DNA from 2 places in the Comamonas sp. CAH-2 genome. Region 2 is predicted to be linked to the other one. Evidence: riboswitches for the same ligand, from Rfam matches in the RefSeq annotation. Region 2 holds a riboswitch; the other holds the start of a gene.
The links. A riboswitch is a leader RNA that binds a small molecule or an ion and turns the genes downstream of it on or off. The one in region 2 is predicted to bind thiamine pyrophosphate.
Positions count from the first base shown of each region.

Region 1 (4,462 bases), on a different contig from region 2:
TGGTGTCGCTGGCGATGGGAATGTAGAACTCCCCGCCCGTGCGGTTGAACTCCTCGGCCTTGGCCTGCATGCCGGCGGCAATCCCCTGCTCTTCGGCCACGCCCTGCTGCTTGGCAAAGTCGCGCACCTCCTGGGTGATCTTCATGGAGCAGAACTTGGGCCCGCACATGCTGCAGAAGTGGGCGACCTTGGCGCTGTCCTTAGGCAGGGTTTCGTCATGGAAGGCGCGCGCCGTGTCGGGGTCCAGGCCCAGGTTGAACTGGTCTTCCCAGCGGAAGTCGAAACGCGCTTGCGACAGGGCATCGTCGCGCGAACGCGCACCCGGATGGCCCTTGGCCACATCGGCAGCGTGGGCCGCAATCTTGTACGCGATGATGCCTTGCTTCACGTCGTCGCGGTCGGGCAGGCCCAGGTGCTCCTTGGGCGTGACGTAGCACAGCATGGCCGTGCCGAACCAGCCGATCATGGCCGCGCCGATGGCCGACGCGATGTGGTCGTAGCCGGGGGCGATGTCGATGGTCAGCGGCCCCAGGGTGTAGAACGGCGCCTCGTGGCAGTGCTTGAGCTGCTCGGTCATGTTGGCCTGGATCATGTGCATGGGCACGTGGCCGGGGCCTTCGATCATGGTCTGCACGTCGTGCTTCCAGGCCACTTGCGTCAGCTCGCCCAGGGTCTTGAGTTCGGCGAACTGGGCTTCGTCGTTGGCGTCCGAGGCGCAGCCTGGGCGCAGGCCGTCACCCAGGCTGAAGGACACGTCGTACTGCTTCATGATGTCGCAAATGTCTTCGAAGTGCTCGTACAGGAAGCTTTCGCGGTGGTGGGCCATGCACCACTTGGCCATGATGGAGCCGCCACGCGAGACGATGCCGGTGCGGCGCTGGGCCGTCAGGTGGATGTAGGCCAGGCGCACGCCGGCGTGGATGGTGAAGTAGTCCACGCCCTGCTCGGCCTGCTCGACCAGGGTGTCGCGGAAGATTTCCCAGGTCAGGTCTTCGGCAATGCCACCGACCTTCTCCAACGCCTGGTAGATGGGCACGGTGCCAATCGGCACGGGCGAGTTGCGCACGATCCAGTCGCGCGTGGTGTGGATGTTCTTGCCGGTGGACAGGTCCATCACGTTGTCGGCCCCCCAGCGGATGGCCCAGACCAGCTTTTCGACCTCTTCCTCGATGCTCGAGGTCACGGCCGAATTGCCGATGTTGGCGTTGATCTTGACCTTGAAGTTGCGCCCGATGGCCATGGGCTCGATCTCGGGGTGGTTGATGTTGGCTGGGATGATGGCGCGGCCGCGCGCCACTTCGTCGCGCACGAATTCGGGCGTTATGATCTTGGGGATGGCGGCGCCCAAGCTGTTGCCGGCCAGGCGCAGTTCGCGGGCCGCGTCCTGCTGGTACTGCGCCATCCATTCACGGCGGCCGTTCTCGCGCAGGGCCACGTATTCCATCTCGGGCGTGATGATGCCGCGCTTGGCGTAGTGCATCTGGGTCACGTTCTGGCCGGATTTGGCGCGGCGCGGCTGGCGCTGCAGCGCGGCGGCCTCGGCGCGCAGCAGCGCCACGCGCGCGTCTTCCTCGCCACGCTTGCCGCCGTCGTCCAGCGCCACGCGCTGGCGGCCGACATAGAACTCGCTGTCACCGCGCGCTTCGATCCAGGCACCGCGCACACTGGCCAGGCCCTGGCGCACGTCGATGGAGGCGGTGGGGTCGGTGTAGGGGCCCGAGGTGTCATAGACGCTGACCTGCTCACCATTGGTCAGCGCGATGTCGCGCACCGGCACGCGCAGATCGGGGTGGATGGCCCCGCTCAGGTAGCTTTTGGTGGATGCCGGAAATGGCTGGCGCGACTGGGCCAGCAGATCGGCGAAACGGGCGGCATCGGGGGCATTGCCGGCGGCGGGCGTAAAGATGGCATCGGGGGCGTTCATCGCAGTCTCCAAAAAGCGTGTGAAGTTCATCAAACGCTCCGTGGAGTGCTGGGCCGCTCTGATGGCGTGGGAGATGGCTGGCGCCATCCACCTTCGCCTGCACCTGGCTCCAGCCCTGGCATTGCTCCCACAATGCCTGACCGACGCCACCGGAATCGACCGATTCCGACCAAGGCTGACACGCCCGGTGTTCCATCCCCAAAAGACAAAACCCCAGTGCGCGAGGCGCCTGGGGTTTGCTGTGCCTAGGGATGGTGGGCACCTGCCTGGCCTTGCAAAAGCCCATGTGCCTGTCCATTCCTGGCCCTGCTTCAGGGTCCCGCTCTTCTTCCGCCGGTATGAACCGGATCAAGTTCGTCGGGTTCGCTGGCCACTGTTTTCACAGCGGTTCGCATCTCAGCGCTTTCGCACACCCCGGAGCAGCCGTGAGTATAGGCGCATCTGCGTCGCCCCAGGACACCGGGCAAACGCCTAGGCTTTCAGCATCAAAACCGACTCCAGCGCTTGCTAGGCGTGCGCTGGCAACTATCAATGCTGAAAATCAGACCACGATGGCACTGGCCGAGCCGACCTGCTTGCGCAGCTCGAACTTCTGGATCTTGCCGGTGCTGGTCTTGGGCAGTTCGCCAAACACCACGGCGCGCGGCACCTTGTAGCCGGCCAGGTGCTGCTTGCAGTGGGCCACGATGTCGGCCTCGCTGACCTGGGCGCCCGGCTTGATTTCCAGGAAGGCGCACGGTGTCTCACCCCACTTGGGGTCGGGCTTGGCCACCACCGCCGCCGCCAGCACGGCAGGGTGGCGGTAGAGCACGTCTTCGACCTCGATCGAGGAGATGTTCTCGCCGCCGGAGATGATGATGTCCTTGCTGCGGTCCTTGATCTGGATGTAGCCGTCGGGGTACTGCACGGCCAGATCGCCGCTGTGGAACCAGCCACCGCGGAAGGCATCGTCCGTGGCGCTGGGGTTCTTGAGGTAGCCCTTCATGGCGATGTTGCCGCGGAACATGATCTCGCCCATGGTCTCGCCATCCAGGGGCACGGGCTGCAGGGTCTCGGGGTCCATGACCCGCACTTCGCGCTGCAGGTGGTAGCGCACGCCCTGGCGGGCATTGAGGCGGGCACGCTCGCCAATATCGAGCTGGTCCCAGCGCGCATGCTTGGCGCAGACGGTGGCGGGACCGTAGGTTTCGGTCAGGCCATAGACGTGGGTCAGGTCGAACCCCATGGCCTCCATGCCTTCGATCATCGAGGCCGGGGGCGCGGCACCGGCCACCATGGCCTTCACCCCGACAGGGATGCCCGCTTTCAGCTCGGCCGGCGCATTCACCAGCAGGGATTGCACGATGGGCGCGCCGCAGTAGTGGGTGACGCCGTGCTCGCGCATGGCGTCAAAGATGGCCTTGGCCTCGACCCGGCGCAGGCAGACATTGACCCCGGCGCGGGCCGCCACGGTCCAGGGGAAGCACCAGCCATTGCAGTGGAACATGGGCAAGGTCCACAGGTACACGCTGTGCTTGGGCATGTCCCACTCCAGCACGTTGCTGATGGCGTTGATGGCCGCACCGCGGTGGTGGTAGACCACACCCTTGGGGTTGCCGGTGGTACCGCTGGTGTAGTTGAGGGCAATCGCATCCCACTCGTCCTCGGGCAGCTCCCAGGCATAAGCGGCATCGCCCTGGGCCACGAAGTCCTCGTAGCGGATGCTGCCGACCTGCACGGCGGCCTCGCCGTACAGGGCATCGTCCACCTGGATCACCAGGATGGGTTGGGTGCGTTCGCGCAGTTGCAGGGCCTTGGCGATCACCGGCGCGAACTCGGGGTCCACGATCAAGGCTTTGGCTTCGCCGTGGTCCAGCATGAAGGCCAGGGCCTCGGCATCCAGGCGCGTGTTCAAGGTGTTCAGCACCGCCCCGGCCATGGGCACGCCGAAGTGGGCTTCCACCATGGGTGGCGTATTCGGCAGGATCACGGCCACGGTGTCGTTCTTGCCAATTCCGGCCTGGCGCAGGCTGCTGGCCAGCTGCCGGCAACGCGCATAGGTCTGCGCCCAGGTCTGGCGCAAGTCGCCGTGGATGATGGCCAGGCGCTCGGGATAGACGCTGGCGGTGCGCTCCAGAAAGCTCAGCGGGGTCAGCGCTGCAAAGTTGGCGGCATTGCGATCCAGGTGTTGGTCGAAGGTGCTGGTCATGGCTGTTGTCTCCCTGTGGGTTGTGATTTTTGACGTGGCCGTATGTTGGCATACCGCCGGCCGCACGCATGCTAAGCGTGGACCCCCAGGGTCCGCAAGTCACTTGACAAACCGGCAACGGCCCTAGGTTTGATGCGGCGCAATGTCACAAATTTCAGTATCCAGTGAAATGGGATTGCCATCTGGACTGGGTCTAAGCCAAGTCATCCATGGGAACACCCTGTGTTCATCCTGAGGTCACACCGCCAGACGGAGCAGATGGCCACGGTCCGCTCGATCCGAGTTGTCCGTGCCTTTGAAAACGACAAGTGCTTTGGAGCCACACATGAAACTCAAACTGCGCCCCCTCG
Region 1 covers NZ_VSWF01000036.1:14,572-19,033, forward strand. The annotation lists gene thiC (phosphomethylpyrimidine synthase ThiC) at 1-1,924, opposite strand, end outside; TPP riboswitch at 2,233-2,351, opposite strand; gene FYM52_RS15595 (acyl-CoA synthetase) at 2,466-4,112, opposite strand; gene FYM52_RS15600 (cytochrome-c peroxidase) at 4,438-4,462, shown strand, end outside.
Region 1: another riboswitch for thiamine pyrophosphate. It lies ahead of thiC (phosphomethylpyrimidine synthase ThiC); the one in region 2 lies ahead of FYM52_RS05795 (cytosine permease).

Region 2 (4,462 bases):
ATGTGCGGCACGGGCACGTCGGTCCCGGCCAGCCCTTGCATGACCTTGAATTCACGCTCGATCGCATGCGCCGAGGGCAGGAGCTTGGCGACCGGGCCGGGCTTGGAGCGCATCACGTAGCTGCGCCCCGGTGTGACCAGTTTGTAGGTGGGATTGGATTGTCCGCCCTTGAACATCTCCACCGTGATCGGGCCTGCGAAGCCCGCCACCTGGGCGCTCATCCAGGCCTCCAGAGCCGACACATCGAACGCATGGGTGTCGGAAACTGGCTTGGTACCTACAAAATGGTCAAAGTTACTCATGGTTGTTTAAAGGTCAGTTTCCACAATGCGCAGCAGCGCATCGCGGTCGCGCACCACCAGACCCCCCGGTTCGATCCGGATGATGTCCTCGCGCTCCATGCCCTTGAGCTCCTGGTTCACGCGCTGGCGTGAAGCCCCGAGCAACTGGGCCAACTCTTCCTGCGCCAGCTGCAGGCCGATGCGCACTTCCTCGGCATGCGCCAGGCTGGGAATGCCATAGCTGCGCACCAGGTGCAGCAGTTGCTTGGCCAGCCGCGCGCGCAGCGGCAGCGTGTTCAGGTCCTCGACCAGGCCGTACAGCTGCCGGATGCGGCGCGCCGCCAGCCACAGCATGGCCTCGTAGAACTCGGTGTGCGTTGCCAGGATGCGCTTGAAGTCCGCCTTGGCCACGCACAGCAGCGTGGTCGCCCCGTGGGCATACGCGTCGTGCGTGCGGCGATCCCCGTCGAAGATCGAGGTATCGCCAAACCACAGCCCCGGCTCCACATAGGTCAGCGTAATCTGCTTGCCCGTGATGGACGTCGAGCTCACCCGCACGGCCCCCTTGGCACACGCAAACCATTCCTCCGGCACTTCGCCGCGGGCGCAGATCAAAGCACCGTCCTTGAATCGTTTGACGTAAGCGCATCGGAGTATGTCGTGCCGCAGCGAAGGTGAGAGGGATGAAAACCAGCGACCTGCATTGATCGCTTCACGTTCTTCGATAGTAAGAATCGGGTCGTCCATATCCTGTCGTTTCTGTGACTGAAAACCGGACCATTGTCGCGTCAGAGACCAGCCGCTTGGGGTCTGAAAGCGCCCCCTGGGCATGAACTTGTCCAGAAAGTGACAGTCTGGATCGCGCCCACCCCCAAAACAAAGGGTAAACCCTTAACTCTTTGATGCTCCACGCGTTTTCCAGCCCCAGGCTGTGCACCACACCACGGTCCATCGCAGGTTTTTCAACTCGGGCATTCCGCCCAGCAGAACCCTGCCGGCGCCACCCAGCCCGGTCTCGGTCACCGCCTGGCCGTGGCCCAGCACCGCGCCCACCGGGTGGGCCGCCACCATGCAAAAGCTGCATGTCCGCCCCAGCCGACATGCCGCTTTGCTCATTCATCCATAGCTGTCTGCGCAGGATTTACCTGCCTTCAACGCCGATTTGATGCAGTTTCAAGACGTGGACACCGCGCCCGCCAAGGCCACCGGCACCCGCTCGCCGCTGGCCAGGACCAGGCAGCTGGTGGGCCCCACCTGCAGCTTGGCGCCATGAAACACGTCCTCCCAGCACTCGGCCTGCTTGAAGTTCATGGTGTCGTTGATCAGTTTGCGCTCGGCGTTCAAGGCCTGCAGGTCAGCGGCGGTCAGCTCGATGCACGAAGGGTAGGCGTTGTCGTGCGCCTTCCAGTGCGCACGCCAGGCCTCAACCGGCGCGTCGCAGAGATTGGGCACGGCTGAAGTTCAGGGCATGTTCCGGCGCTCCTGGCCCCGCTGCGGTACGGCCGATGGGCGGGCCTGCGACCAGGGAAACCGCGGTTTCATGGGACAATCGCGCCCGCTGCATCGCACGGTGCGGCGCTCGCTGGGGGTGCCCTGCCGCAAGGCCGGGCTGAGAGAGTCCCTTTGAACCTGATTGAGATCATCCTCGCGCAGGGAAGCTGTTCATGCTGGTTGCTCGTCCGCAGGCTGTTGGCCCTTGTGGGCCGCGAGCCTGTCACGGCCCCTGCTTCGTAGGCTTACGGAGCATGTATGCATTCCTCGTCTTCCGCGCCCGCCAACCAGGCGCTGTCTCCCACCACACCGTCTGAACGGGTGTTCGCCCTGCACGACCATGCTGCGCTGTGGTTCAGCCTGGGCGTGGGCCTGCTGGTGATGCAGGTGGGCGCCTACCTGCTGCCCGCCCTGTCCACCCAGCAGGCCGTACTGGCGATCGTCTGCGGGTCGCTGCTGGGCGCCGGCCTGCTGGGCTGGATGGCCAAGATTGCCTGCGACACCGGGCTGTCCAGCGCCGCGCTGATGACCCACGTCTACGGCCGCCAGTTCGCCAAGCTGCCCATCCTGCTGAACCTGGTGCAACTGATCGGCTGGGGCACCTTCGAGCTGGTGGTGATGCGCGACGCCAGCGTGGCCATTGCACGCCAGGCCGGCGGCATGGCGGCCAGCCACTGGCCGGTGGTCATGACCCTGGTGTGGGGTGCCGTGATCGGGCTGCTGATCAGTGGCTCCATGCTCAAGCTGGTGCGCCAGCTGATTGCCCGCATTGCGCTGCCGCTGGTGGTGCTGTCGCTGCTGTGGCTGACCTGGCATTTTGTCGGCCTGGCCCTGGAACAGGGCTGGGAAGGCATCTGGCAACGCCCCGGCACCGGTGGCATGGGCTGGTTGCCCGCCATGGACCTGGTGGTGGCCATGCCCATCTCCTGGCTGCCGCTGGTGGCGGACTATGCACGCCATGGCCGCGATGGTCGCAGCGCCCTGCGCGGCACCTGGCTGGGCTTTGGACTGGCCAACGTGTGGTGCTACGGCCTGGGCGTGCTGATCACGCTGACCCTGCCCAGCGAGAACCTGGTCACCGCCCTGCTGCTGGCCCAGGGGGGCCTGATCGCCCTGACGCTGATCCTGATTGACGAGGTGGACAACGCCTATGGCGACACCTACTCCGGTGCCATGGCAGCCCACAGCATGGCACCCCGCTGGAGCCTGCGCCGCTGGGGCCTGGGGCTGACCGTGGCCTGCGTGCTGCTGGCCCTGGTGCTGCCCATGCACAGCATCGAACCCTTCCTGCTGATGCTCAGCTCGGTCTTCGTGCCCCTGTTTGGCGTGATCCTGGGCCGCCTGGCCTGGCAAGCGGCCGACCAGCGCCTGGCCCAGGCGCCGCAATGGCTGGCGCAGGCGCGCGGCGCACACTGGCCGGCCGTGCTGCTGTGGCTGGCGGGTGTGGGCTTCTACCACGGCGTGCCCCTGCTGGCCCCTGCCGCAGGCAGCGCGCTGCCAACACTGCTGGTGTGCTTTGTGCTGGCGCGACTGCTGCCGCGCGCGGCCCCGGCACAGTGACCCCAGGCCAGCCGCAATTTGGTCGGTTTGTCCAGACGGTTCATCGCCAAGCATGACCAGAAACACGACAGCGGTCACATTTCACGCATTTTTTTGTGAGTGGAATGCAAATTTCAGTGAAACTGCGCGGGCATGATGCAAATTCTTACAGGTACGGGGCACACGGCCCGCACCTGACCCCCCTTGATTCACAGGAGTTATTGCCGCGTGTTGTCACCACTTGCCCCCCACCTCTCCCGCCGCCTGCGCAGCAGCGGCCTTGCTGCCCTGCTGTTGACCGGTGTGCTTGCCGCCGCCCCTACCTTGGCCCAAGCACAAGAGTTTTTGAGCATCAAGGGCAATACCGTCAACATCCGCGCCAAGCCCACGACAAAGTCCGAGATTGCCTGGGAACTGATCAAAGGCTATCCCGTGCAGGTGATGGAGCGCCGTGACGACTGGATCAAGGTCAAGGACTTTGAAGGCCCGCTGGGCTGGGTGCACCAGCCCCTGACCGACAGCGTGCCCCACTACCTGATCAAGGCCGACACCGTCAACCTGCGCGCAGGCCCGGGCACCAACCACAGCGTGGTGACCAAGCTGAGCAAGTACGACATCGTCAAGACCCTGGAAAAGCGCGACGACTGGGCCAAAGTCCAAACGGCCGAGGGCCAGTCTGGCTGGATGCTGGAAAAGCTGGGATGGGGTTGGTAGTCACACACTCCTGGCAGACAGAACTTCTATAAAAAACGGCGCCCTGAGCGCCGTTTTTTTATGGAGAATCGCGGCCCTGCCAAGCCACCACCCTCAGCCCGTGAACACCAGCTGGGCCTGGGGCGCAAAGCCGTGGTTCAGGGGGCCATGGCCCCGCCCGGTGTACACCTCGGCCCCGGCGGCGATGGCCCCCAGGATGTAGCTGCGGGCGCTTTCCACCGCCGCAGGCAGCGGCAGGCCGCGCGCCAGGTAGGCGGCAATCGCCGAGGACAGGGTGCAGCCCGTGCCATGGCCGTTGTGCGTGGGTATGCGCTGCGAACCCAGCTCCTGGCGCGCGCCGTCGCGACCGGCCAGCAAGTCCACCACCCAGTCTCCCGGCAGGTGCCCGCCTTTAAGCAGCACCTGCTGCGCACCCATGTCCAGCAAGGCCTGGGCGG
Region 2 covers NZ_VSWF01000005.1:137,222-141,683, reverse strand. The annotation lists gene FYM52_RS05810 (phosphotransferase) at 1-302, opposite strand, end outside; gene FYM52_RS05805 (Crp/Fnr family transcriptional regulator) at 309-1,028, opposite strand; gene FYM52_RS05800 (hypothetical protein) at 1,455-1,733, opposite strand; TPP riboswitch at 1,856-1,954, shown strand; gene FYM52_RS05795 (cytosine permease) at 2,031-3,332, shown strand; gene FYM52_RS05790 (SH3 domain-containing protein) at 3,636-4,025, shown strand; gene thiD (bifunctional hydroxymethylpyrimidine kinase/phosphomethylpyrimidine kinase) at 4,119-4,462, opposite strand, start outside.